Regions from separate parts of the Halobacillus salinarum genome, predicted to be linked through region 2. Evidence: a T-box and tRNA genes for the amino acid it is inferred to sense, from the RefSeq annotation. Region 2 holds a T-box; the other regions hold tRNA genes.

Region 1 (9,521 bases), 1.9 Mb from region 2:
TCACAGCCTACTTACGGCTTGCCGGAGCATATCGGTGTTAGTCCCGTCCTTCATCGGCTCCTAGTGCCAAGGCATCCACCGTGCGCCCTTGTTCACTTAACTATCTGTGAAAAGACGTTTGTTTCTTTCGATGTTCGTTGAATGTCTTGTCATCACTAGCTCCATCACTTGATGAAACTATTGATTTCTTATCCAGTTTTCAAGGTTCACGTAAGAAAGATCACTTGATCTTTCAAAACTGAACAACCAACCGAGTACGCCTCCTTACGATCCAGCTTCAGCTCCCAGACCCTGGCGCCCGAAGCGATCCTACTCCGAGGCTGTAAAGCCTCTTCGGTATGCTCGCTTCGTTCGTCGGGTCTGAACGGTCGCTTCCGCCTTTCGTGTATCCTTAGAAAGGAGGTGATCCAGCCGCACCTTCCGATACGGCTACCTTGTTACGACTTCACCCCAATCATTGGCCCCACCTTCGGCGGCTGGCTCCAAAAAGGTTACCTCACCGACTTCGGGTGTTGCCAACTCTCGTGGTGTGACGGGCGGTGTGTACAAGGCCCGGGAACGTATTCACCGCGGCATGCTGATCCGCGATTACTAGCGATTCCGGCTTCATGCAGGCGAGTTGCAGCCTGCAATCCGAACTGAGAATGGTTTTATGGGATTTGCTACACCTCGCGGCTTCGCTGCCCTTTGTACCATCCATTGTAGCACGTGTGTAGCCCAGGTCATAAGGGGCATGATGATTTGACGTCATCCCCGCCTTCCTCCGGTTTGTCACCGGCAGTCACCTTAGAGTGCCCAACTGAATGCTGGCAACTAAGGTCAGGGGTTGCGCTCGTTGCGGGACTTAACCCAACATCTCACGACACGAGCTGACGACAACCATGCACCACCTGTCACTTGGTCCCCGAAGGGAAAACCCTATCTCTAGGGTGGGCCAAGGATGTCAAGACCTGGTAAGGTTCTTCGCGTTGCTTCGAATTAAACCACATGCTCCACCGCTTGTGCGGGCCCCCGTCAATTCCTTTGAGTTTCAGCCTTGCGGCCGTACTCCCCAGGCGGAGTGCTTAATGCGTTAACTTCAGCACTAAGGGGTGGAAGCCCCCTAACACCTAGCACTCATCGTTTACGGCGTGGACTACCAGGGTATCTAATCCTGTTTGCTACCCACGCTTTCGCACCTCAGCGTCAGAGACAGACCAGAGAGTCGCCTTCGCCACTGGTGTTCCTCCACATATCTACGCATTTCACCGCTACACGTGGAATTCCACTCTCCTCTTCTGTCCTCAAGTTCCCCAGTTTCCAATGACCCTCCACGGTTGAGCCGTGGGCTTTCACATCAGACTTAAGAAACCACCTGCGTGCCCTTTACGCCCAATAATTCCGGACAACGCTTGCCCCCTACGTATTACCGCGGCTGCTGGCACGTAGTTAGCCGGGGCTTCCTCGTTAGGTACCGTCAAGGTACCGCTCTATTCGCACGGTACTTGTTCTTCCCTAACAACAGAACTTTACGATCCGAAAACCTTCATCGTTCACGCGGCGTTGCTCCGTCAGACTTGCGTCCATTGCGGAAGATTCCCTACTGCTGCCTCCCGTAGGAGTCTGGGCCGTGTCTCAGTCCCAGTGTGGCCGATCACCCTCTCAGGTCGGCTACGCATCGTCGCCTTGGTGAGCCGTTACCTCACCAACTAGCTAATGCGCCGCGGGCCCATCTGTAAGCGATAGCGAGAAGCCATCTTTTAACCATCCTTCATGCGAAGGTTGGTGTTACCCGGCATTAGCCCCGGTTTCCCGGGTTATTCCGGTCTTACAGGCAGGTTGCCCACGTGTTACTCACCCGTCCGCCGCTCGTTCCACGAGCGTCACCTCCGAAGAGGATCCGCTCGCTTCCCGCGCTCGACTTGCATGTATTAGGCACGCCGCCAGCGTTCGTCCTGAGCCAGGATCAAACTCTCCAAAAAAATTGAAAAGCTGTGCGCTTTTGACAGCGCTTGCCTTCAACACCGTTGAAGGTCCTAAAGCTCGTGTGCACATCGTGTGTGCTTTGTTTGAATTCCTTCTATATGATAGAAAGAATGAATTGACGTACTGGTTGGTTCGTTCAGTTTTCAAAGATCAAATTAATCATGGTGGAGCCTAGCGGGATCGAACCGCTGACCTCCTGCGTGCAAAGCAGGCGCTCTCCCAGCTGAGCTAAGGCCCCAATAAATATAAAGTAAAATGGTCGGGAAGACAGGATTCGAACCTGCGACCCCTTGGTCCCAAACCAAGTGCTCTACCAAGCTGAGCTACTTCCCGTAATGGCGCGCCCGAGAGGAGTCGAACCCCTAACCTTCTGATCCGTAGTCAGACGCTCTATCCAATTGAGCTACGGGCGCAAAAAACTATATGGTGCCGAGGGCCGGACTCGAACCGGCACGGTGGAAACCCACCGCAGGATTTTAAGTCCTGTGCGTCTGCCAATTCCGCCACCCCGGCACGGCAAATAAGGTTCTCACTGATTGATCTATGGAGCGGAAGACGGGATTCGAACCCGCGACCCCCACCTTGGCAAGGTGGTGTTCTACCACTGAACTACTTCCGCATAAGTATAAGTGCGGGTGGAGGGACTTGAACCCCCACGCCGTGAAGCACTAGATCCTAAATCTAGCGTGTCTGCCAATTCCACCACACCCGCAAGTAACTGGTGAGCCATGGAGGATTCGAACCTCCGACCCTCTGATTAAAAGTCAGATGCTCTACCAACTGAGCTAATGGCTCAAAAAATATGTTTCACTCACAAAAAACGAATTCACTCAATAAGATGGTGCCGGCCAGAGGACTTGAACCCCCAACCTACTGATTACAAATCAGTTGCTCTGCCAGTTGAGCTAGGCCGGCTGGTTATTGAATGAAAATGGTGGAGGATGCAGGGCTCGAACCTGCGACCCCTTGCTTGTAAGGCAAGTGCTCTCCCAGCTGAGCTAATCCTCCGGATTATGTAAAGGTTTGGCAGCGTCCTACTCTCACGGGGATCGACCCGACTACCATCGGCGCTGAAGAGCTTAACTGCTGTGTTCGGCATGGGAACAGGTGTGACCTCTTCGCCGTTACTACCAAACCTTTATTTTTAAGGACAAGATATATTATATGACCCCGTTGAATAAATTTCAAGGGTTTTTTTAATAAATCTTCAAAACTGGATAAGTGCACATTCAAACGAACTCGAAACATCATAGTTGTATGTCTAGCTTCCGCTTTTCAATTTAGATAAGTCATCGATCGATTAGTATCCGTCAGCTGCACGTGTCACCACGCGTCCACCTCGGACCTATCTACCTCATCGTCTCTGAGGGATCTTATTACCTTAGAGGTAAGGGAAATCTCATCTCAAGGGGGCTTCATGCTTAGATGCTTTCAGCACTTATCCCGTCCACACGTAGCTACCCAGCGATGCTCCTGGCGGAACAACTGGTACACCAGCGGTGTGTCCATCCCGGTCCTCTCGTACTAAGGACAGCTCCTTTCAGATTTCCAACGCCCACGACGGATAGGGACCGAACTGTCTCACGACGTTCTGAACCCAGCTCGCGTACCGCTTTAATGGGCGAACAGCCCAACCCTTGGGACCGACTACAGCCCCAGGATGCGATGAGCCGACATCGAGGTGCCAAACCTCCCCGTCGATGTGGACTCTTGGGGGAGATAAGCCTGTTATCCCCGGGGTAGCTTTTATCCGTTGAGCGACGGCCCTTCCATGCGGAACCGCCGGATCACTAAGCCCGACTTTCGTCCCTGCTCGACTTGTAGGTCTCGCAGTCAAGCTCCCTTGTGCCTTTACACTCTGCGAATGATTTCCAACCATTCTGAGGGAACCTTTGGGCGCCTCCGTTACCTTTTAGGAGGCGACCGCCCCAGTCAAACTGCCCACCTGACACTGTCTCCGGACCGGATCACGGTCCTGGGTTAGAATGTCCGTACAGCCAGGGTAGTATCCCACCAGCGCCTCCACCGAAGCTGGCGCTCCGGCTTCTCTGGCTCCTACCTATCCTGTACAAGCTGTACCAACATTCAATATCAGGCTACAGTAAAGCTCCACGGGGTCTTTCCGTCCTGTCGCGGGTAATGCGCATCTTCACGCATAGTATAATTTCACCGGGTCTCTCGTTGAGACAGTGCCCAAGTCGTTGCACCTTTCGTGCGGGTCGGAACTTACCCGACAAGGAATTTCGCTACCTTAGGACCGTTATAGTTACGGCCGCCGTTTACTGGGGCTTCGGTTCAGCGCTTCGCCAAAAGCTAACGCATCCCCTTAACCTTCCAGCACCGGGCAGGTGTCAGCCCCTATACTTCGCCTTACGGCTTCGCAGAGACCTGTGTTTTTGGTAAACAGTCGCTTGGGCCTTTTCACTGCGGCTCCTCGGCAGAGGAGCACCCCTTCTCCCGAAGTTACGGGGTCATTTTGCCGAGTTCCTTAACGAGAGTTCTCCCGCTCACCTTAGGATCCTCTCCTCGCCTACCTGTGTTGGTTTGCGGTACGGGCACCTCTTTCCTCACTAGAGGATTTTCTTGGCAGTGTGAACTCAGGAGCTTCGGTACTTTAGTTCCCTCCCCATCACAGCTTGACGTTCCCACCGGACGGATTTGCCTATCCGGCCGTCTTGCTGCTTGGACGCGCTCATCCAATGGCGCGCTCTCCCTATCCTCCTGCGTCTCCCCGTCGTTCAAACGGAAAGGAGGTGGTACAGGAATATCCACCTGTTGTCCATCGCCTACGCCTGTCGGCCTCGGCTTAGGTCCCGACTAACCCTGAGAGGACGAGCCTTCCTCAGGAACCCTTAGGCTTTCGGTGAAAGAGATTCTCACTCTTTTTTCGCTACTCATACCGGCATTCTCACTTCTAAGCGCTCCACCAGTCCTTACGGTCTGACTTCACCGCCCTTAGAACGCTCTCCTACCACTGATCGTAAGATCAATCCGCAGCTTCGGTGGTGTGTTTAGCCCCGGTATATTTTCGGCGCAGAGTCACTCGACCAGTGAGCTATTACGCACTCTTTCAATGATGGCTGCTTCTAAGCCAACATCCTGGTTGTCTAAGCAACTCCACATCCTTTTCCACTTAACACACACTTAGGGACCTTAGCTGGCGGTCTGGGCTGTTTCCCTCTCGACCATGAACCTTATCACCCACGGTCTGACTCCCAGAACAAAGTCGCTGGCATTCGGAGTTTGACTGAATTCGGTAACCCGATAGGGGCCCCTCGTCCAATCAGTGCTCTACCTCCAAGACTTTCTATTCTGAGGCTAGCCCTAAAGCTATTTCGGAGAGAACCAGCTATCTCCGTGTTCGATTGGCATTTCACCCCTACCCACACCTCATCCCCGCAATTTTCAACTTGCGTGGGTTCGGGCCTCCAGTCAGTGTTACCTGACCTTCACCCTGGACATGGGTAGATCACACGGTTTCGGGTCTACGACCGCATACTCACTCGCCCTGTTCAGACTCGCTTTCGCTGCGGCTCCGCCGCTCACGGCTTAACCTTGCATACAGTCGTAACTCGCCGGTTCATTCTACAAAAGGCACGCCGTCACCCATTAACGGGCTCCGACTACTTGTAGGCACACGGTTTCAGGATCTCTTTCACTCCCCTTCCGGGGTGCTTTTCACCTTTCCCTCACGGTACTGGTTCGCTATCGGTCACTAGGGAGTATTTAGCCTTGGGAGATGGTCCTCCCGGATTCCGACGGAATTTCTCGTGTTCCGCCGTACTCAGGATCCACTCCGGAGGAAGAAAGGTTTCGGCTACAGGGCTGTTACCTGCTCTGGCTGATCGTTCCAGATCGATTCGCCTACCTTTCTTCTTGGTAACTCCAAAGGAGTGTCCTACAACCCCAGAAAGCAAGCTTTCTGGTTTGGGCTGTTTCCGTTTCGCTCGCCGCTACTCGGGAAATCGCATTTGCTTTCTCTTCCTCCAGGTACTGAGATGTTTCAGTTCCCCGGGTCTGCCGTCCATGACCTATGGATTCAGTCATGGACACTATTCCATTACGAATAGTGGGTTCCCCCATTCGGAAATCTCCGGTTCACAGCCTACTTACGGCTTGCCGGAGCATATCGGTGTTAGTCCCGTCCTTCATCGGCTCCTAGTGCCAAGGCATCCACCGTGCGCCCTTGTTCACTTAACTATCTGTGAAAAGACGTTTGTTTCTTTCGATGTTCGTTGAATGTCTTGTCATCAATCAAGTCTAGTTTCGACTCCCAGATTCTCTCGATTCTAAGCCATCTCCCTTCAAGACTGAAAAACCACAGTCTTTACGTGAGCTTACTTAGCTCGGTGAATCTAAGCGGTCGTCTACACTTTCTTAATCACTTATCCAGTTTTCAAGGTTCACGTAAGAAAGATCACTTGATCTTTCAAAACTGAACAACCAACCGAGTACGTTCCATATATATTCCTTAGAAAGGAGGTGATCCAGCCGCACCTTCCGATACGGCTACCTTGTTACGACTTCACCCCAATCATTGGCCCCACCTTCGGCGGCTGGCTCCAAAAAGGTTACCTCACCGACTTCGGGTGTTGCCAACTCTCGTGGTGTGACGGGCGGTGTGTACAAGGCCCGGGAACGTATTCACCGCGGCATGCTGATCCGCGATTACTAGCGATTCCGGCTTCATGCAGGCGAGTTGCAGCCTGCAATCCGAACTGAGAATGGTTTTATGGGATTTGCTACACCTCGCGGCTTCGCTGCCCTTTGTACCATCCATTGTAGCACGTGTGTAGCCCAGGTCATAAGGGGCATGATGATTTGACGTCATCCCCGCCTTCCTCCGGTTTGTCACCGGCAGTCACCTTAGAGTGCCCAACTGAATGCTGGCAACTAAGGTCAGGGGTTGCGCTCGTTGCGGGACTTAACCCAACATCTCACGACACGAGCTGACGACAACCATGCACCACCTGTCACTTGGTCCCCGAAGGGAAAACCCTATCTCTAGGGTGGGCCAAGGATGTCAAGACCTGGTAAGGTTCTTCGCGTTGCTTCGAATTAAACCACATGCTCCACCGCTTGTGCGGGCCCCCGTCAATTCCTTTGAGTTTCAGCCTTGCGGCCGTACTCCCCAGGCGGAGTGCTTAATGCGTTAACTTCAGCACTAAGGGGTGGAAGCCCCCTAACACCTAGCACTCATCGTTTACGGCGTGGACTACCAGGGTATCTAATCCTGTTTGCTACCCACGCTTTCGCACCTCAGCGTCAGAGACAGACCAGAGAGTCGCCTTCGCCACTGGTGTTCCTCCACATATCTACGCATTTCACCGCTACACGTGGAATTCCACTCTCCTCTTCTGTCCTCAAGTTCCCCAGTTTCCAATGACCCTCCACGGTTGAGCCGTGGGCTTTCACATCAGACTTAAGAAACCACCTGCGTGCCCTTTACGCCCAATAATTCCGGACAACGCTTGCCCCCTACGTATTACCGCGGCTGCTGGCACGTAGTTAGCCGGGGCTTCCTCGTTAGGTACCGTCAAGGTACCGCTCTATTCGCACGGTACTTGTTCTTCCCTAACAACAGAACTTTACGATCCGAAAACCTTCATCGTTCACGCGGCGTTGCTCCGTCAGACTTGCGTCCATTGCGGAAGATTCCCTACTGCTGCCTCCCGTAGGAGTCTGGGCCGTGTCTCAGTCCCAGTGTGGCCGATCACCCTCTCAGGTCGGCTACGCATCGTCGCCTTGGTGAGCCGTTACCTCACCAACTAGCTAATGCGCCGCGGGCCCATCTGTAAGCGATAGCGAGAAGCCATCTTTTAACCATCCTTCATGCGAAGGTTGGTGTTACCCGGCATTAGCCCCGGTTTCCCGGGGTTATTCCGGTCTTACAGGCAGGTTGCCCACGTGTTACTCACCCGTCCGCCGCTCGTTCCACGAGCGTCACCTCCGAAGAGGATCCGCTCGCTTCCCGCGCTCGACTTGCATGTATTAGGCACGCCGCCAGCGTTCGTCCTGAGCCAGGATCAAACTCTCCAAAAAATTTGAAAAGCTGTGCGCTTTTGACAGCGCTTGCCTTCAACACCGTTGAAGGTCCTAAAGCTCGTGTGCACATCGTGTGTGCTTTGTTTGAATTCCTTCTATATGATAGAAAGAATGAATTGACGTACTGGTTGGTTCGTTCAGTTTTCAAAGATCAATGTTTGCCGCTTCAAAATGGCGACTTAATTAATATATCATGGCCGGTTGTTTTCGTCAACACTTTTCGTGACATTTTTTCAATTTTTGTTTTTCATTTGCTGCTTTTCTTAACGCAACGTTTAATAATTTACCACGATTTATAGAGTTAGGCAAGAGGAAATGTAAATAAAAATATTTTCTGAAGATTGGCTTAGAAAATTAAAGAACCCGTCCATAAAGGCCGGGTTCTTCAAAATTAAGATTCTCGATTACGCATTTGCGGGAAAAGCAGTACGTCTCGTATCGATGGAGAATCTGTCAAAAGCATGACAAGCCGATCAATTCCGATGCCCAGCCCGCCAGTTGGAGGCATGCCATATTCCAGAGCTTCCAGGAAGTCTTCATCCATCATATGGGCTTCATCATTTCCTTCTTCTCTTTCTTTCAATTGAGCTTCAAATCTTTGACGCTGGTCGATTGGATCGTTTAATTCAGAAAAGGCGTTGGCATGCTCGCGTCCAACAATAAACAGTTCGAAACGATCGGTAAACCGCTCGTCTTCTGGATTTTTCTTAGCTAGCGGAGAAATTTCAATTGGATGACCATAGACAAACGTTGGCTGAATTAATTTATCTTCTACTCTTTGCTCAAAGAATTCATTCACAACGTGACCAAAAGTCATCGTTTCTTGAATTTCAATATTATGCTCATGAGCCAAAGCCTTCGCCTCATCATCCGTCATTTGCTGCCAGAAGTCTACACCAGTATATTCTTTAATCGCATCGACCATGTGAAGCCTTGTCCATTCCGGCTCTAAGTCGATTTCCTGTTCATTATAAATAACCTTTGTTGTACCGAGGACGTCTTTAGCTATGTGAGCCACCATCTGTTCAGTCAAGGCCATCACATCATGGTAATCTGCATAGGCTTCATACAACTCAAGCATCGTAAACTCTGGATTGTGACGCGTGGAAACACCTTCATTACGGAAGACCCGGCCGATTTCATAAACCTTTTCCATACCGCCGACAATTAACCTTTTCAAATGGAGCTCAATAGCAATCCTCATGTACAGCTGCATATCTAAGGCATTGTGGTGAGTAATGAACGGACGTGCGGAAGCACCACCAGCAATCCCATGCATTAACGGGGTTTCAACTTCCAAAAATCCCAGTCCGTCTAAGTAACGGCGCATGGACTGGATAATTTTACTGCGGGTAACAAAAGTTTCACGGCTGTCTGGATTCGTAATCAAATCCAAATAGCGCTGACGATAACGCTGCTCTACGTCCTGAAGTCCATGGAATTTTTCCGGTAGAGGACGCAAAGACTTCGTCAGCATATGAAATTCATCAGCTTTCACTGACAGCTCCCCG
Region 2 (9,521 bases):
TTCAGGCAGCCATTATTGTGGAACGTCAGTCACAAAAAGGGATTATTATCGGGAAGCAGGGAAGTATGCTGAAGGAAATTGGAAAACGAGCAAGGAAAGATATAGAGGCGCTTCTCGGCAGCAACGTTTATTTAGAGCTATGGGTTAAAGTACAGAAAGACTGGAGAAATCGTCAAGTTCAACTCAGTGATTTTGGCTATCGTGAAGAGGATTATTAACACTGGAAAAAATTAAGCCTTATGATTTTCACCTCGGGAAACATTCTAATAATGTAACGTATGTTTATGACTGACAGTGGAAAGGCGGTGTTTCTTGTGCTCGATTTACCTTGGAATGTGTTTCGGCAGACAGGAAACATAGAAACCTATTTGTTAATAAAAGAATTGGAGATATCAGAACAACAGGCTGATGGTCAGCCAAATGTCCTCGCTGAAAACGAAACTTCTGACGACCCTAACATTTAAAAAAGCAGGTGAACAGGTTGTTGGAAAAAATAGAAGGGATTGTCCTTCGTACGAGAGATTATGGAGAAACCCATAAGATCGTAACTCTTATGACCAGGGAAAAGGGAAAGATTGGTGCAATGGCCCGAGGGGCTAAAAAACCAAAAAGCCGCATGGCTGCTGTAACCCAGCCATTTATCCACGGCATGTATTTAATTCAACTTGGCAGCGGGCTTGGATCCATGAGTCAAGGGGAGATGATGACGTCCTTGAGGTCTATACGGGAAGATATCGTTCTTGCAGCCTATGCTTCTTATTTAGCCGAAATGACGGATCGTCTCATTGATGAAAAACAGCCCGATCCCTTTTTGTTTGAACAGCTCCTTCAATCCTTTATTTGGATAGCAGAGGGGAAAGACCCTGCCATTATCAGTATGATTTACGAGTTGAAAATTTATAAGAAAGCAGGATTTGCTCCTCAGCTGGACCAATGCGTGAATTGTGGGAGTACCAGTGCCCCCTTTTCCTTTTCTATATCAGAAGGGGGATATTTATGTTCAAGCTGCCGGCACTTAGATCCAGAAGCTTCCCATATGAGTGATCCTCTAGCGAGACTTTTTCGTCTTTTGTTACATATGGATGTTAAAAGGATCGGTCAAATATCCATAAAACCTGAAAATAAAAAACTTTTGCGCCAGCTGCTTGATCAATACTATGATCAATACGGAGGTTATCTCTTAAAATCAAAGAAATTTTTGAACCAGCTTGATTTGTTTGCGTAGCTTATTGACAAACGTAAAAAGTTTAAGTATTATTTTTTATACTAAAATTTATCATTGCGACGAAGGAAAGTAGTAGCTGAATACCTCCCCATAACCAGCGAGCCTGTGACGGTGAAAGACAGGCGGGTAAGGTGCAGTGAAGGCGTTCTGGAGCATAAGTTATACAAAGCGGCTCTCTTAAAGATAGAGAGCAAGTAGGGTGGAACCGCGGAAATCCCGTCCCTATGTCAGTGAGACATAGGGACGGGATTTTATTGTTTATGGAAAAGGGAGGAAATGGCATGAATATTCAAAATATGATCTTAACCTTGCAGAGACACTGGTCCAACGAGGGATGTCTACTCATGCAGGCGTATGATGTAGAAAAAGGGGCCGGCACAATGTCGCCTATGACTCTTCTACGCAGTCTTGGGCCAGAGCCATGGAACGTGGCGTATGTAGAGCCTTCTCGCCGCCCGGCTGACGGACGTTACGGGCAAAATCCAAATCGGTTGTATCAGCATCACCAATTTCAAGTCATTATGAAGCCTTCTCCTGATAATATTCAGGAACTTTATTTACAATCCTTGGAAGCCCTCGGGATCGATCCCTTAAAGCATGACATCCGTTTCGTTGAAGATAACTGGGAGAACCCTACCTTAGGCGCTGCGGGCTTAGGATGGGAAGTATGGCTTGACGGCATGGAAATTACCCAGTTTACTTATTTCCAGCAAATTGGAGGCTTAGAAGCAAGGCCGGTTTCTGCTGAAATCACCTACGGTCTGGAGAGACTTGCCTCCTATATTCAGGATAAGGAAAATGTATTCGAATTGGAATGGACCAATGGTGTAACTGTCGGTGATATTTTTATGCAGCCGGAAGTGGAGCATTCCACTTATACCTTCGAAGAGTCTGATGAAGAAATGCTTTTTACTTTATTTAATACTTACGAAAAAGAGGCAGCAAGGATTATGGAAAAAGGCTTAGTTTTTCCTGCTTACGATTATGTACTTAAATGCTCCCACACTTTTAATCTTTTAGATGCCAAAGGAGTCATCTCTGTAACGGAGAGAACGGGATACATCGGCAGGGTGAGGAAGCTTGCTCGGTCCATTGCTAAAGCCTATGTACAGGAACGTGAGCGTTTAGGCTTCCCAATGCTGAATGAGGAGGATGGTCTTCATGAGTAATACTGTATTGTTTGAACTTGGGCTCGAGGAAATGCCGGCAAGGTTTATGGATGACGCCCTCCACCAGTTACATTCAAAAACTATAAGCTGGCTTAAGGATCACCGGATTCCTTATGGAACAGTAGCTGTGTTTTCAACTCCCCGCCGGTTAGCTGTGAAGATTACAGAAGTGGAATCAAAACAGCCTGATATTGAGGAAGAAGCGAAGGGGCCGGCCAAAAACATCGCCTTAACCGAGGCAGGAGAGTGGACAAAAGCAGCAATAGGTTTCTCAAAAGGACAGGGAAAAACGGTCGATGATATTTATTTTAAGGAGATCAATGGAACGGATTACGTCCATGTGACAAAATTTATTAAAGGAACGAATACGAGTGAACTATTTCGTGAGTTTAAGGACGTATTTTTAAGTCTTACTTTTCCGAAAAACATGCGCTGGGGGACTTCAGATCTTAAATATGCCCGCCCGATTCGCTGGATTACTGCCTTGTTTGGAAAAGAAATCATTCCTTTTGAAATCGAAGGTGTACACACGAGCAGCGTTACCTTTGGACATCGTTTCCTCGGCAGTGAATTAAGACTGGAAGAAGCGGGAAGATATGAAGAGACGCTAGAGGATCAATTCGTTTTAGTCAATGTGGAGACTCGAAAAGAAAAAATTAGAAGGCAGCTGCACGAGCTCGAGAAAGAAAATCATTGGCAGCTTGTCCTAGATGAAGAGCTGCTTAATGAAGTTACTCATTTAGTAGAGTATCCGACGGTTTTCAGCGGCAGCTTTAATGAAACTTTTCTGGAAGTACCTGAAGAAGCTCTTATTACTTCCATGAAAGAACATCAGCGTTATTTTCCAGTTCGAAATCATCAAGGTGAATTGCTTGCCCATTTTGCTGGGGTTAGGAATGGGAATGAGGATCATATTGACATCGTTGCAAAAGGAAATGAAAAAGTATTAAAAGCCCGTCTGTCTGATGCTCAATTTTTCTTTGAAGAGGATCAGAAAACTTCCATCCATGAATATTTAGCAAAATTGAACCGAATGGTTTATCAAGAAGAGTTAGGTACTCTACGGGATAAAGTAGATCGGATTGTAGCCATAACTGAAAAACTTTGCAGCACGCTCAAGCTGGATGAAAGCACGGGTACATTGGCCAAACGCGCAGCAGAAATTTGTAAATTTGACTTAGTTACCCATATGGTAGATGAATTTTCCGAGCTCCAAGGAGTTATGGGTGAAAAGTATGCCCGGCTTTTTGGGGAAGATGAAGCGGTAGCTGCGGCGGTTAATGAACATTACATGCCAAGGCAGGCAAATGGAAAACTCCCGGAAACTGAAACTGGATCAATTGTGAGCCTTGCAGATAAGCTTGATACGATTGCTGGTTCGATTGGAATAGGGAATATTCCAACAGGATCACAGGACCCATATGGCTTACGCAGGCAGGCTCTGGGTATATTGGAAACCATTCAAAAACAACAGTGGTCCGTCAAACTTGAAGATCTCATAGAACTTGTTTTGTCCATGTATGAAGAGCTGAATTTATCTCTCCGTCCGTTAAATGAAGTGAAAGAAGATCTGTTTGAGTTTTTCAAGCTGCGTGCTGAATACTTGCTTAAAGAAGCAAAGGTGGACCCGGATATTGTGGAAGCTGTACTCGCAGAAGGAGTTCAAAGCTACCCTTTTACACTTAAGAAAGCCAATCTTCTTATGCAGAAGCGTCAGGACGAAGCTTTTAAAGAGGTTCACGAGGCATTGGGAAGAGTATTAAACTTAGCCAAGAAAGCTGGTTCCGAGCAAGTAAATATCAACTTGTTTCAAAATCAATCGGAAAAAGAGCTTTATGAAGCTTACCAAAGCGTCCATGATTCATATTTGAATGCACTTGCCCGGGGAGACGCTGAAACGGCTCTATTTGAGTTAAGTGGACTTGCTTCAGTTATTCATCGCTTCTTTGATGAGACAATGGTTATGACAGATGAGGAAGATGTTAGAAAGAATCGGTTAGCACTGCTTCAGCTTATAGCTAATGACATTCTGCTATTTGCGGATATTAATGCAGTTCAATGGAAACAGCACTATTAACCTTTCAACTTTTACGCCTGTGAATATTTGAGATATAATTAATAAATAGTATGTCATAGTCAGCGGATCAGGGTGGTGAAAGAGTGTGGAATTGTCTAATCGTCAAGAACAGATTATTCAGATCGTAAAGGATAATGGACCTATTACGGGAGAAAATATCGCCGAGCAGTTAAATCTGACACGTGCTACCTTAAGGCCGGACCTCGCGATTTTAACGATGGCTGGTTTTTTGGACGCACGTCCGCGCGTCGGGTACTTTTTTACAGGTAAATCCGGTTCTGAACTATTAACCGAAAAACTTAAAAAGTTTAAAGTAAAGGAATTCCAATCTGTCCCGATTGTTGTAGAGGAAAACGTTTCGGTTTACGATGCAATTTGTGCTATGTTTCTTGAAGATGTCGGAACCTTGTTTGTTACGAATGATCAGACGCTTCTCGTAGGAGTGCTTTCAAGAAAAGATTTATTAAGAGCTAGTATGGGAAACCAAGACTTAACTTCAATCCCTGTTCATATTATTATGACAAGAATGCCGAACATTACGATTTGTAAAGAGGATGACCTTCTGCTGGATGCAGCACAGAAACTGATTGAGAAACAAATTGACGGCCTCCCAGTAGTCAAGGCGGCAGACGATGGTATGGAGGTAATTGGAAGATTGACGAAAACGAATATTACTAAGGCACTGGTGGAACTAGGACGGGATGAACACATATAAGATGCGAAACGAGGAGGGAAGAGGGATGAAGAAACCATTAATTTACGTAATATCAGATTCAGTTGGCGAAACGGCAGAACTTGTGGTCAAAGCAGCACTAAGCCAATTTGACGATGGACCATTTGATCTTCAGCGTGTGCCTTACGTGGAAGATAAGGGAACAATTAATGAGACCATTCAACAGGCTAAGGAACAGGAAGCAATGATCGGCTTCACCCTTGTCATACCCGAATTCAGGGCTCATCTTCTTGCAGAAGCCAAAAAATATAATATCGAATGCATAGATATTATGGGTCCAATGATGGATGCTATGGAACGCTATTTTAAAACAGAACCCCGGCTTGAACCTGGTCTTGTTCATAAGTTGGATGAGGACTACTTCAAACGTGTGGAAGCCATAGAGTTTGCCGTCCGATATGACGATGGACGTGATCCGAGAGGCATCAGCAAAGCAGATATTGTATTAATAGGGGTCTCAAGAACGTCGAAGACACCTTTGTCACAGTACTTAGCCCACAAGCGCCTTAAGGTGGCTAACGTTCCCATCGTGCCGGAGGTCGAACCGCCTAGAGAATTGTTCCGGGTAGATCCGGATAAGTGTATCGGTTTAAAAATCAGCCCTGAAAAGCTGAATGATATACGAAAAGAACGGCTGAAATCTTTAGGACTTGGAGCTCAGGCAAGTTATGCAAACATGGACCGAATTCATCAAGAGCTTGATCATTTTAATCAAGTGGTCGACCGCATTGGCTGTCACGTAATAGACGTATCGAACAAGGCAGTTGAAGAAACCGCGAACGTAATTATGAATAAATTACGTGAGGAAGCCCAACAATAGTACAAATTAAGTAGAAAGTCGCGCAGCGGACAGCGCGGCTTTTCTTAAGGAAAAAGAATAAAATCCTGGCTTAATAGTCATTAATGTAATATAATAATATTTTGTGAAAAAAGAAGGTAGATGAACGTGAGGAATACTTGTCAGAAAAATAAAACATTCGTAATATGGCAGGATTCTTCCTATCATTGTAGAAGTACAAGATTATGCTAAAACAAAGACCTGATATATGGGTAGATGCTGACAGCTGCCCGGTCAAAGATGAAATTTTAGAAACCAGTTCATTGTTTTCGATCACGCCGTTGTTTATAACTACAATTAATCATTTTAGCGGAAAAGCCGAAGGATCCTGGACTTTTCTTGATGATGGTTCGCAATCTGTCGATCTTTATATTGTAAATCATGTAAAACCCGGGGACATTGTGATTACTCAGGACCTGTCTCTCGCCGTATTGTTAACGTCGAGAAGGGTTTATGTAATAACTCCTAGAGGTAAACTAATTAATGAAGAAGATGCTGATGAAATTATGTTTTATAAGCATTTGAGACAGAAAACGGTAAAGAGAAAGGGGAAATGGAAAGGACCCTCTTCATTTACGAATGAGGACAGGGAAGCATTTACTCAGGTTTTTAAAAAAACTTTGTCTTCCTTTGAAGGGATTTAGTAGTCTATAACGAATATTTTTTTAATATGGTGATTAGTATGGCAGGACAAATACCAGAAGAACTCGTCGATGAGATAAGAAAGTCTTCAGAGATCGTTGATGTGATCGGTGAGTACGTACAATTAAAGAGGCAAGGCAGGAATTATTTTGGTCTCTGTCCTTTCCACGGGGAAAATACTCCTTCTTTTTCCGTATCTAGTGACAAGCAGATTTTTCATTGCTTTGGATGTGGAAAGGGAGGGAATGTGTACACCTTTCTAATGGAAATGGAAGGCTATAGTTTTATTGAAGCAGTAAAACATTTAGCTGAACAAAATGGTGTTCAGCTCCCTGAGCACCAGCAGGAAGAAAATCAGCCGGAGCGAAGTCCCGAGTCTCAGCAGATTCTGGAAGCTCATGAATGGCTCACTAAGCTTTACCATCACTTGCTGAAAAATTCAAAGGATGGAAAAGACGCCTATCAATATTTATTAGATCGAGGATTTACGGATGAATTAATTAACCGTTACCAAATTGGGTTTTCGCCAAGATCCAGAGATTTTGTCGTTACCTTTCTTGAAAAGAAAGGCTTTCATCCACAGACCATGGTTAAAGCAGGGCTGCTCAATGCAGATAACGATGGGAATTATCATGATCGTTTTAACGGAAGAGTCATATTTCCACTCCGTAACCATCTAGGTAAAACAGTGGCTTTTGCCGGCCGCTCGTTAGGCGATCAGCAGCCAAAGTATATTAACAGTCCCGAAACGGAACTTTTCCATAAAGGGAAGCTGTTGTATAACTTTGACCTTGCCAGGTCTGCGATTCGAAAACAGAATAGTGTAGTCTTATTTGAAGGTTTTGCAGATGTTATTTCTGCTTATCAATCAGGAGTGCATAACGCTGTCGGTACAATGGGCACCTCAATTTCAACCACCCAGGCTAAATTGTTGAAGCGTTACGCTGATAAAGCAATTATTTGCTACGATGGAGACCAGGCAGGAATTAACGCAGCAGTAAAAGCAGCCAAGCTGGTGCGCGATGTAGGTTTACAGACTTATGTAGCTCGGCTCCCGGAGGGTCAGGACCCCGATGATTTCATTCAAGAAAACGGGGCAGACCGGTTTAAACGGGAGATCATCGATGCGAGCGAAACCTATACTTCCTTTATGATGTCTATTCTAAGAAGAGATTACAATCTTAATCTAGAAGGAGATCGCATCGCCTATATCGAAGAGGTATTGAAAGAGGTAGCCAAGATCACAGGCGCGATTGAAAAAGAATACTATCTTCAGGAGTTATCTAAGGAATTTAACATATCCTTTAATACTTTGAAAGAAGAACTTGATCAAATCAGTGTACAAACACAGCCTGTAAAGGATAACCAACAGCAGAAACGCCATACTAATCGTAGAAACGATTATTCACTGCAGCAAAAACTTCTTCCAGCTTTTCATAATGCTGAACGGAAGCTCATTGCATATATGTTGAAAGATTCAATTATTGCTGATAGAGTTCAGGAGGAAATCGGAGGAGCCTTTAATATTTCTGACCACCAGGTTATTGTTACTTATCTTTATGCATATTATGAAGACGGTAACGATCCGGATATCAGTCAGTTTGTGGAGAGGCTGGATGATCCTTCACTTAAAGACCTGGTTATCCAGCTGGCCATGGCGCCAGCTGAAGAGGAACTTTCAGACCAGGAGCTTCAAGATTACATTTATAGGATTCAGCTTGAATCCCATGACAGAAAGGACATTAAAACTCTTGAAGCTGAGATGAAAGCTGCAGAGCAGCATAATGATCCTATTAAAGCAGCTCAGATAGGCATGGAAATACTGCAGCGAAAGAAAAACTTAAAAAACACTCATTGAGGTTTGGATAGATATGTTGGAAGGAGGGGGAACTTATGGCAGATAAGCAGCAACAGCCATTACGTTCTAAAGAAAATGAAAACGAACTGACACTGGAACAAGCAAAAGACCAAGTGTTGGAGATTGGGAAAAAGCGGGGTGTCCTTGCCTACGAAGAAGTAGCAGAAAAACTCTCCAGCTTTGAGTTAGATTCAGATCAGATGGATGAATTTTACGAGCACTTAAACGATCAGGGCGTAGAAGTCATCGGTGATTCCGATCAGGATCCAAGCATGCAGCAGCTGAATAAAGAAGAAGAATTCGATCTAAATGACTTGAGCGTACCGCCAGGTGTTAAAATAAATGATCCAGTTCGAATGTACTTGAAAGAAATAGGCAGAGTAAACCTTCTATCCGCGAAGGATGAGATTAGTCTTGCTCAGCGGATTGAAAATGGTGATGAAGCAGCTAAGCGTGAGCTGGCAGAAGCAAACCTGCGCCTTGTAGTAAGTATTGCAAAACGGTATGTTGGCCGTGGAATGCTCTTTCTCGATTTAATTCAGGAAGGAAATATGGGTCTGATCAAAGCAGTGGAGAAATTTGACTATCGAAAAGGATACAAATTCAGTACGTATGCTACATGGTGGATCAGACAGGCTATTACCCGTGCAATAGCCGACCAGGCACGTACGATCAGGATTCCAGTCCACATGGTGGAAACCATTAATAAGCTGATCCGTGTGCAAAGGCAGCTTCTTCAGGATCTGGGCCGTGAACCAACGCCAGAGGAAATCGCTCAAGATATGGAGCTAACTCCTGATAAAGTTCGGGAAATTTTAAAGATTGCCCAGGAACCTGTTTCTCTGGAAACGCCAATTGGTGAAGAGGATGATTCTCATCTAGGTGATTTTATTGAGGACCAGGAAGCTACCTCTCCATCTGACCATGCTGCTTATGAACTTTTAAAAGAACAGCTCGAAGATGTTCTTGATACCTTGAC
Region 3 (9,521 bases), 2.0 Mb from region 2:
AAAATATTTTCCCATTATACTTGACCTCTCTTTCCTATCTTCCCCTATTTGTAGTTCTGTTCCAGTCTATACCTTCTCATTACGATTGGTTTTCTTCTGAATTCTCGACATCGATATCAACCTTAACCTTCTCTGGATTAATGGAAGTCACTCCTTCAGGTTTAGGTATGGTCACTTCTACAGTTTGGTCTTTATTGATTTTCGATATGTCGATAGGAATATCAGTGATTTCATTTATTGAATCAATCACATCATGAGGACCATAAATTGTTACTTCCTCAATCTGAGGAGTCATAGAATTGACCACTACTCCTTCAGGAGCGCCTCCTTCAGGTTTAAGTTCAATTGGAACTTTCTTTTTCGGTTTGCTTACTGGTACATTTACATCCACTGATGGAGGATCGACGAGCACATTCAATTCGTTCCCCTGACCATCATAAACCTTTACGGGAGCTTCCATTTTTTCTACAGAGTCTTCCGTATTGGTTATGTTCACAATAGCTTTTACTACTTCCACTTTATCCATTACAGATTCTGCTCCTGTAACGGTGACTTTTTCAGGACTCATCTCAGCTTCTCCCAAATCAAAATCATTGCTGATCTGGCTTCCATTAATGTAGTCTACACCAACTTGAAATTCTTTGCTTATTTTTTTCTCAATGGTAACGTCTACCGTTTTGGGCTCAATTGTTGTGGTAATTCTGTTGGATATGCCTGTATGTTGAACAGGGACATTATGGGTCCCTGGTTTAAGTCCATTTAGATCAACGTACACTGTAAAATTCTTTTGTCTTACAACTGGAGCAATGACACTCTTTGGCCCCTGAACCGTTACGCTGACGTCTTGAGGCAGCCCGCTGACGACATATTGATCGCTGTCAAATTCAACATCTAATGGAATATTGTTCATGACTTGAGTTTCTGAAGAATTATCATTGAACCATAAAGACTGGGAATCCGGCTGGTTGTTATTCTCTAAATTCACAGACACCCAAAGGAGGACAGCCAATATTAATGAGATAATCCGGATAAACCATGGACTCTTTAATAATTTATCCATCCTTATTCCCCCTCCATCCCCATGATTTTCCCGAGGAAACTTTAAGAGAGATATCAAGCTCGTTACGCAGGATTTCTTCCAGCTTCTCTTGGTCTAAATTCCGATGAAGCTCACCATTTTTTGTACAAGAAATTCCACCGGTTTCTTCAGATACGACGATAGTCAAAGCATCAGTAACTTCGCTTATTCCCATAGCTGCCCTGTGGCGGGTTCCTAACTCTTTTGAGATAAAAGGGCTTTCCGATAAGGGCAGGTAACAAGCTGCCGCAATAATTTGATTGTCTTTAAGTATAACGGCTCCATCATGGAGCGGCGTGTTCGGGATAAAAATATTGGTCAGTAATTCACTGGTAAGATTACCCCCTATACCAATACCTGTTTCCACATAATCTCCCATCCCAGTTTCCCGTTCTATAGTGATTAAGGCCCCGATTCTTCGTTTGGCCATATAATTACACGATTTAATAATTGCCTGGATCGACTTTTCAATGTCTTCTTCCTCAGGGGTATTCCGACTGAAAAAACTGCCTCTTCCCAGCTGCTCCAGCGCTCTTCTAAGCTCAGGCTGAAACAAAATAATAATCCCGAGAAAACCCCAGGTGAGTGCTTGCGACATCAGCCATCTAAGTGTGGTTAGTCCAAATAAATTACTTAACAGATAGATCCCAAGGACCACAAAGATTCCTTTTAACAACTGGACCGCCTTTGTACCTTGAATCAGCATCATTAATTTATATAAAACAAACCAGACAAGGGCAATATCAATAGCAATTAATAGATAATCTAAAAAATCACGTCCCCCATCAAGCATGCCTACACTTCCTTTAATTGAAAATTACGAAAAGGACATGGAAATCCTAATTCCACTAACCTGTGGCAAAAGTTAAGCCGGTCTCATTATATCACACTTCCATTTTTACGAATATTAGAAAACCTGAATTAAGGATAAAGACTCCGCTGGCAAGTTTTCATATGACTATTGGAACCTTTCCCCTTCATCTATCTGCGACCAGATTCACTTTATTCTTCAAAAAAAAAAGACTGCTGCGTAAAAACATGCAGGAGTCTTTGTTAATTAGTCCCGAAAGAAAAGATATCTTTCACCGTATTTTTCGCGTTATACCAGATCCACTCAAAAACCTGGTTCACTTCATTTACTTCACCACTTACGTAAGCCTGGTAATGTCCGCTGTCCTGATAAAATTCATCATGTTTATCTGTAAGAATATCTCCGTTGATAATGGTGATATCTCCATCAATTTTACCTTCAATTTTTAAATCTCCATTTCGAACAACTAAATCCCCATCCACCGTAACTCCGTCAGGCACGATTACTGTATTATCCTGAATCACTAAATTCTTCTGCTTAGATACCGTTACTTGCTGGTCCTGGTTCCACTCGGAAAAAATCCCTCCGAACATTAATATGAAAAAAACGGCAGCAGCAGTAATCAGTGGGTGCCTTTGAAGCCAGCGAGTATAGTTTTTTCGTTTTTTCTCTTTTGGAAGATTTGCCATTACATTAGCTGTGAAATTACTTGGAGCGGTAACCGGTCCGGCATTTTTCACTAATGTAATCGAACGTTTTAACTCATGAAAATGATTTTGGCAGGATGGGCAGGATTGTAAGTGGTCGCGCAGTCGTCTCTCTTCTTCTTTATTTAAGTCGCCATCCAGATATTTATGCATTAAGCCAACCGCTTCTTGGTTGCATTTCATTCCCTCTCAACTCCTTTACACATGACGAAGCCTTTTGCGTAACGCTTCCCTGCCGCGATGAACTCTTGTCTTGACTGTACCTACGGGAATATCTAAAACTTCTGCGATTTCCTGCAGCGAAAGTTCATCGAGATACCTGAGTACAATTACACTGCGGTATTTTGGTGGTAAGGCAAGGATCTCCCGGTGAATATAGGTTTGAAGCTCCAGGCTCTCTACCTCTTCTTCCGGTAACGCTTGATCAGCCGCAAGCTGGGAATACATATCAAGACCTTCCGTACCTTTCACTTCAGCGTCAAGATAGTAGTCCGGTTTTTTCTTTCGTATACGGTCGATCGTTAAATTCGTCGCTATACGATACAGCCAGGTCGAGAATTTACGTTTTTCATCAAACGTATGGATGTTGGTATATGCACGGATAAAGGCTTCTTGTGCAAGATCTTCTGCTTCATAGGCGTTGCCAATCATACGAAAGCATATATGAAAAACTTTATTCTGGTAAAAAGACACAACATCTTCAAAGGATGATTGGTCGCCTTTTTTAACCTCTCTAATTTTCTGTTTGATCATGGATTCCATTTGCTTATACCTCCGCTATAGTTGCGGTCAATATCCTTTACGGATAGATGCACCCCAGGGTTTCAAAAATAATTATATTTTTTTAAAAAAATATGTTTATAGACAGTAATTTTAGGTTATAGGTTGCTAACTGGCAAATACTGCATGGGAGGACTCAGATGGATGAAGAATAAACTCATGTTAAAGGAAATAGAGGCTTGTAGGTTAGAAATGCAGCGTCTAGCCAAGTTACACTCGTTAACTTCTAAAGAAGTTGTATATATGAGCGTAAGGCTTGATCACCTTTTAAATGAATATGAGGAGTTGAAACAAAGAGAACAGCAACCTGCCTTGAAAGAGGCAAGCTACTGTTAATTTCTTTTTATTTTAGTTTCTCGCCAAACAGAGATCCCATCAAGCCGACAGCTACGCTGGCGGTTTTATTTTTTTCATCTAGAATAGGATTGACTTCCACAAATTCAGCAGAGGTAATCATTTCCGATTCGTATAGCATCTCCATCGCCAGGTGAGATTCTCTGTAACTTAATCCTCCCATTACAGGCGTCCCCACTCCCGGGGCTTCATTAGGATCTAAACCATCCAAGTCTAAGCTTAAGTGTACACCATCTGTCCGATCTTTCAAATACTCAATTGTTTCTTCCATTATCTTCGTCATGCCCATTCGGTCTACTTCATGCATCGTATATACTTTTATTCCTTTTTCCCGAATAAGTTCTCGTTCTCCTTCATCCAAAGACCGCGCCCCTATAATGACCACATTTTCCGGCTTGATCTTTGGCTGATAGCCCAGCATGGAAGTAAGCTTTTCATGCCCAATCCCTAAGCTAACAGCAAGAGGCATTCCGTGAATGTTGCCAGACGGGGAACTATCACCAGTGTTTAAATCACCATGGGCATCATACCAAATGACTCCCAGGTTTTGGTAGTGTTTTGCGATCCCAGCCAAAGTCCCCATAGCAATGCTGTGATCTCCACCGAGTACTAAAGGGAAATTGCCATTTTCAACCACTTTATCCACTTCTACAGCAAGGCGGTGACTTCCTTCTGCCACCTCATTTAAATTTCTTAAATTATCCATTTTCTCTGAATCATTTCGCTCAGGTCGAGGAATATCTATATCCCCAAATCTTCTATATCGAAACGCAGTTGTTCTAACCGCTGAAGCATTCCTGCATAACGGATCGCACTTGGGCCCATGTCTACACCTCGACGCAGCTGCCCTAAATCCATAGGTACCCCGATCACAGAAAGTTTCTTATTCATCATAATGAAATTCCTCCTTTATAGATTGCCAATTATATTGTATCCGTTTTCATACAGGTGACTCAACTGGACAATCAGATGCATATATATACGATCTTTACCGCGTTCCGTCTGTAATAAGTGCATGAATACTCTTTGAACCGCCAAAAGCTGTGATAGAGTTCTCCTGGAACATATAAAAAAGCTGATATCCTAAGGATATCAGCTTTCAATAATTATGTATGGTGGAGCCTAGCGGGATCGAACCGCTGACCTCCTGCGTGCAAAGCAGGCGCTCTCCCAGCTGAGCTAAGGCCCCTTGGAGCGGGAGACGGGATTCGAACCCGCGACCCCCACCTTGGCAAGGTGATGTTCTACCACTGAACTACTCCCGCAACAAACTCATATAAAAATACGGATCTTGCATCTGCAACATCCGCATGAAATGGAAATGAGCCATGGAGGATTCGAACCTCCGACCCTCTGATTAAAAGTCAGATGCTCTACCAACTGAGCTAATGGCTCGTAATAGAAATTACGTACCCATCGATCAGTCAGAATAAACACAAATCTTTGTGCTGCAAGCCGTCAATTTTTCAAAAGCTTACGTACACACGAAATTCAATCATCTTGAACTATTTGTTAACTAACTGAAAAAATGGCTGGGCCAGCTGGATTCGAACCAGCGCATGACGGTACCAAAAACCGTTGCCTTACCGCTTGGCTATGGCCCAACATTTGTAAGTATAGTATGACCTATAAAACGGATCTTATACTGATTTTTCTAATCTTGGGTAATTTTATTTAATTAAGTATAAAAATGGTGGAGGGAGTAGGACTCGAACCTACGAACCCGATGGGAGCGGATTTACAGTCCGCCGCGTTTGGCCAACTTCGCTATCCCTCCATATTGAATGGTGCCGGCCAGAGGACTTGAACCCCCAACCTACTGATTACAAATCAGTTGCTCTGCCAGTTGAGCTAGGCCGGCTTGATATTAAAACAGAAATGGTGGAGGATGCAGGGCTCGAACCTGCGACCCCTTGCTTGTAAGGCAAGTGCTCTCCCAGCTGAGCTAATCCTCCGGATTGTGATGCTGCTGGATAACTATAAGAAAATGGTGACCCGTACGGGATTCGAACCCGTGTTACCGCCGTGAAAGGGCGGTGTCTTAACCACTTGACCAACGGGCCAGTTAATCATGACTACTGAGAGCTTCCAGCCGGATTTGAACCGGCGACCCCTTCCTTACCATGGAAGTGCTCTACCACTGAGCTATGGAAGCAAGTGGTGGCTCCACCGGTAGGATTCGAACCTACGACCGATCGGTTAACAGCCGATTGCTCTACCACTGAGCTACGGTGGAATAAGAATTAGTTTTGAAATAAATCCAATAGATGACGTGGCAGCGTCCTACTCTCACGGGGATCGACCCGACTACCATCGGCGCTGAAGAGCTTAACTGCTGTGTTCGGCATGGGAACAGGTGTGACCTCTTCGCCGTTACTACCACATCATTTGGATTGTTGAGGTGAACCCTCAAAACTGGATAAGTACACATTCAAACGAACGTCATGGTTGTATGTCTAGCTGCAGCTCCTAGATCCTCGTGATCGAAGCGATCTCTCATCCAGGCTGAAAAACCCCAGCCTTCCTGCGAGCTTGCTTAGCCAATCGGATCTGAACAGTCGCTTCCGCTTTTCAATTTAGATAAGTCATCGATCGATTAGTATCCGTCAGCTGCACGTGTCACCACGCGTCCACCTCGGACCTATCTACCTCATCGTCTCTGAGGGATCTTATTACCTTAGAGGTAAGGGAAATCTCATCTCAAGGGGGGCTTCATGCTTAGATGCTTTCAGCACTTATCCCGTCCACACGTAGCTACCCAGCGATGCTCCTGGCGGAACAACTGGTACACCAGCGGTGTGTCCATCCCGGTCCTCTCGTACTAAGGACAGCTCCTTTCAGATTTCCAACGCCCACGACGGATAGGGACCGAACTGTCTCACGACGTTCTGAACCCAGCTCGCGTACCGCTTTAATGGGCGAACAGCCCAACCCTTGGGACCGACTACAGCCCCAGGATGCGATGAGCCGACATCGAGGTGCCAAACCTCCCCGTCGATGTGGACTCTTGGGGAGATAAGCCTGTTATCCCCGGGGTAGCTTTTATCCGTTGAGCGACGGCCCTTCCATGCGGAACCGCCGGATCACTAAGCCCGACTTTCGTCCCTGCTCGACTTGTAGGTCTCGCAGTCAAGCTCCCTTGTGCCTTTACACTCTGCGAATGATTTCCAACCATTCTGAGGGAACCTTTGGGCGCCTCCGTTACCTTTTAGGAGGCGACCGCCCCAGTCAAACTGCCCACCTGACACTGTCTCCGGACCGGATCACGGTCCTGGGTTAGAATGTCCGTACAGCCAGGGTAGTATCCCACCAGCGCCTCCACCGAAGCTGGCGCTCCGGCTTCTCTGGCTCCTACCTATCCTGTACAAGCTGTACCAACATTCAATATCAGGCTACAGTAAAGCTCCACGGGGTCTTTCCGTCCTGTCGCGGGTAATGCGCATCTTCACGCATAGTATAATTTCACCGGGTCTCTCGTTGAGACAGTGCCCAAGTCGTTGCACCTTTCGTGCGGGTCGGAACTTACCCGACAAGGAATTTCGCTACCTTAGGACCGTTATAGTTACGGCCGCCGTTTACTGGGGCTTCGGTTCAGCGCTTCGCCAAAAGCTAACGCATCCCCTTAACCTTCCAGCACCGGGCAGGTGTCAGCCCCTATACTTCGCCTTACGGCTTCGCAGAGACCTGTGTTTTTGGTAAACAGTCGCTTGGGCCTTTTCACTGCGGCTCCTCGGCAGAGGAGCACCCCTTCTCCCGAAGTTACGGGGTCATTTTGCCGAGTTCCTTAACGAGAGTTCTCCCGCTCACCTTAGGATCCTCTCCTCGCCTACCTGTGTTGGTTTGCGGTACGGGCACCTCTTTCCTCACTAGAGGATTTTCTTGGCAGTGTGAACTCAGGAGCTTCGGTACTTTAGTTCCCTCCCCATCACAGCTTGACGTTCCCACCGGACGGATTTGCCTATCCGGCCGTCTTGCTGCTTGGACGCGCTCATCCAATGGCGCGCTCTCCCTATCCTCCTGCGTCTCCCCGTCGTTCAAACGGAAAGGAGGTGGTACAGGAATATCCACCTGTTGTCCATCGCCTACGCCTGTCGGCCTCGGCTTAGGTCCCGACTAACCCTGAGAGGACGAGCCTTCCTCAGGAACCCTTAGGCTTTCGGTGAAAGAGATTCTCACTCTTTTTTCGCTACTCATACCGGCATTCTCACTTCTAAGCGCTCCACCAGTCCTTACGGTCTGACTTCACCGCCCTTAGAACGCTCTCCTACCACTGATCGTAAGATCAATCCGCAGCTTCGGTGGTGTGTTTAGCCCCGGTATATTTTCGGCGCAGAGTCACTCGACCAGTGAGCTATTACGCACTCTTTCAATGATGGCTGCTTCTAAGCCAACATCCTGGTTGTCTAAGCAACTCCACATCCTTTTCCACTTAACACACACTTAGGGACCTTAGCTGGCGGTCTGGGCTGTTTCCCTCTCGACCATGAACCTTATCACCCACGGTCTGACTCCCAGAACAAAGTCGCTGGCATTCGGAGTTTGACTGAATTCGGTAACCCGATAGGGGCCCCTCGTCCAATCAGTGCTCTACCTCCAAGACTTTCTATTCTGAGGCTAGCCCTAAAGCTATTTCGGAGAGAACCAGCTATCTCCGTGTTCGATTGGCATTTCACCCCTACCCACACCTCATCCCCGCAATTTTCAACTTGCGTGGGTTCGGGCCTCCAGTCAGTGTTACCTGACCTTCACCCTGGACATGGGTAGATCACACGGTTTCGGGTCTACGACCGCATACTCACTCGCCCTGTTCAGACTCGCTTTCGCTGCGGCTCCGCCGCTCACGGCTTAACCTTGCATACAGTCGTAACTCGCCGGTTCATTCTACAAAAGGCACGCCGTCACCCATTAACGGGCTCCGACTACTTGTAGGCACACGGTTTCAGGATCTCTTTCACTCCCCTTCCGGGGTGCTTTTCACCTTTCCCTCACGGTACTGGTTCGCTATCGGTCACTAGGGAGTATTTAGCCTTGGGAGATGGTCCTCCCGGATTCCGACGGAATTTCTCGTGTTCCGCCGTACTCAGGATCCACTCCGGAGGAAGAAAGGTTTCGGCTACAGGGCTGTTACCTGCTCTGGCTGATCGTTCCAGATCGATTCGCCTACCTTTCTTCTTGGTAACTCCAAAGGAGTGTCCTACAACCCCAGAAAGCAAGCTTTCTGGTTTGGGCTGTTTCCGTTTCGCTCGCCGCTACTCGGGAAATCGCATTTGCTTTCTCTTCCTCCAGGTACTGAGATGTTTCAGTTCCCCGGGTCTGCCGTCCATGACCTATGGATTCAGTCATGGACACTATTCCATTACGAATAGTGGGTTCCCCCATTCGGAAATCTCCGGTTCACAGCCTACTTACGGCTTGCCGGAGCATATCGGTGTTAGTCCCGTCCTTCATCGGCTCCTAGTGCCAAGGCATCCACCGTGCGCCCTTGTTCACTTAACTATCTGTGAAAAGACGTTTGTTTCTTTCGATGTTCGTTGAATGTCTTGTCATCAATCAAGTCTAGTTTCGACTCCCAGATTCTCTCGATCCTAAGCCATCTCCCTTCAAGACTGAAAAACCACAGTCTTTACGTGAGCTTACTTGGCTCGGTGAATCTAACCGGTCGTCTACACTTTCTTAATCACTTATCCAGTTTTCAAGGTTCACACTCTTATTTAGAGTTGATTTTAAAACACAACAGTATACTTGTGTTTTAATTTAAAGCGATTTAATTGGTGGAGCCTAGCGGGATCGA

Evidence for each region. A T-box is a leader RNA that pairs with one kind of tRNA and senses whether it is charged. The one in region 2 lies ahead of glyQ (glycine--tRNA ligase subunit alpha), so its partner is inferred to be a tRNA-Gly.
Region 1: it encodes a tRNA-Gly, which carries the amino acid that the T-box ahead of glyQ (glycine--tRNA ligase subunit alpha) is inferred to sense. The anticodon was not compared.
Region 3: it encodes a tRNA-Gly, which carries the amino acid that the T-box ahead of glyQ (glycine--tRNA ligase subunit alpha) is inferred to sense. The anticodon was not compared.

What each region holds. Positions count from the first base shown of each region.
Region 1 covers NZ_CP095073.1:233,530-243,050, forward strand. The annotation lists rRNA gene MUN89_RS01315 (23S ribosomal RNA) at 1-102, opposite strand, end outside; rRNA gene MUN89_RS01320 (16S ribosomal RNA) at 396-1,961, opposite strand; tRNA gene MUN89_RS01325 (tRNA-Ala) at 2,128-2,203, opposite strand; tRNA gene MUN89_RS01330 (tRNA-Pro) at 2,222-2,298, opposite strand; tRNA gene MUN89_RS01335 (tRNA-Arg) at 2,302-2,378, opposite strand; tRNA gene MUN89_RS01340 (tRNA-Leu) at 2,390-2,478, opposite strand; tRNA gene MUN89_RS01345 (tRNA-Gly) at 2,510-2,584, opposite strand; tRNA gene MUN89_RS01350 (tRNA-Leu) at 2,596-2,677, opposite strand; tRNA gene MUN89_RS01355 (tRNA-Lys) at 2,685-2,760, opposite strand; tRNA gene MUN89_RS01360 (tRNA-Thr) at 2,805-2,880, opposite strand; tRNA gene MUN89_RS01365 (tRNA-Val) at 2,898-2,973, opposite strand; rRNA gene rrf (5S ribosomal RNA) at 2,987-3,100, opposite strand; rRNA gene MUN89_RS01375 (23S ribosomal RNA) at 3,246-6,165, opposite strand; rRNA gene MUN89_RS01380 (16S ribosomal RNA) at 6,441-8,007, opposite strand; gene lysS (lysine--tRNA ligase) at 8,402-9,521, opposite strand, start outside.
Region 2 covers NZ_CP095073.1:2,119,811-2,129,331, forward strand. The annotation lists gene era (GTPase Era) at 1-218, shown strand, start outside; gene MUN89_RS10805 (YqzL family protein) at 285-464, shown strand; gene recO (DNA repair protein RecO) at 482-1,225, shown strand; T-box leader at 1,276-1,452, shown strand; gene glyQ (glycine--tRNA ligase subunit alpha) at 1,507-2,394, shown strand; gene glyS (glycine--tRNA ligase subunit beta) at 2,387-4,471, shown strand; gene MUN89_RS10825 (transcriptional regulator CcpN) at 4,557-5,186, shown strand; gene MUN89_RS10830 (pyruvate, water dikinase regulatory protein) at 5,212-6,024, shown strand; gene MUN89_RS10835 (YaiI/YqxD family protein) at 6,228-6,686, shown strand; gene dnaG (DNA primase) at 6,713-8,542, shown strand; gene rpoD (RNA polymerase sigma factor RpoD) at 8,578-9,521, shown strand, end outside.
Region 3 covers NZ_CP095073.1:150,271-159,791, forward strand. The annotation lists gene glmM (phosphoglucosamine mutase) at 1-15, opposite strand, end outside; gene MUN89_RS00770 (CdaR family protein) at 80-1,060, opposite strand; gene cdaA (diadenylate cyclase CdaA) at 1,053-1,871, opposite strand; gene MUN89_RS00780 (anti-sigma factor family protein) at 2,132-2,779, opposite strand; gene sigW (RNA polymerase sigma factor SigW) at 2,795-3,358, opposite strand; gene MUN89_RS00790 (aspartyl-phosphate phosphatase Spo0E family protein) at 3,521-3,712, shown strand; partial or broken gene rocF (arginase) at 3,720-4,621, opposite strand; tRNA gene MUN89_RS00800 (tRNA-Ala) at 4,844-4,919, opposite strand; tRNA gene MUN89_RS00805 (tRNA-Gly) at 4,921-4,995, opposite strand; tRNA gene MUN89_RS00810 (tRNA-Lys) at 5,053-5,125, opposite strand; tRNA gene MUN89_RS00815 (tRNA-Gln) at 5,260-5,334, opposite strand; tRNA gene MUN89_RS00820 (tRNA-Tyr) at 5,422-5,507, opposite strand; tRNA gene MUN89_RS00825 (tRNA-Thr) at 5,516-5,591, opposite strand; tRNA gene MUN89_RS00830 (tRNA-Val) at 5,610-5,685, opposite strand; tRNA gene MUN89_RS00835 (tRNA-Glu) at 5,719-5,793, opposite strand; tRNA gene MUN89_RS00840 (tRNA-Thr) at 5,814-5,885, opposite strand; tRNA gene MUN89_RS00845 (tRNA-Asn) at 5,892-5,966, opposite strand; rRNA gene rrf (5S ribosomal RNA) at 6,001-6,114, opposite strand; rRNA gene MUN89_RS00855 (23S ribosomal RNA) at 6,307-9,226, opposite strand; tRNA gene MUN89_RS00860 (tRNA-Ala) at 9,500-9,521, opposite strand, start outside.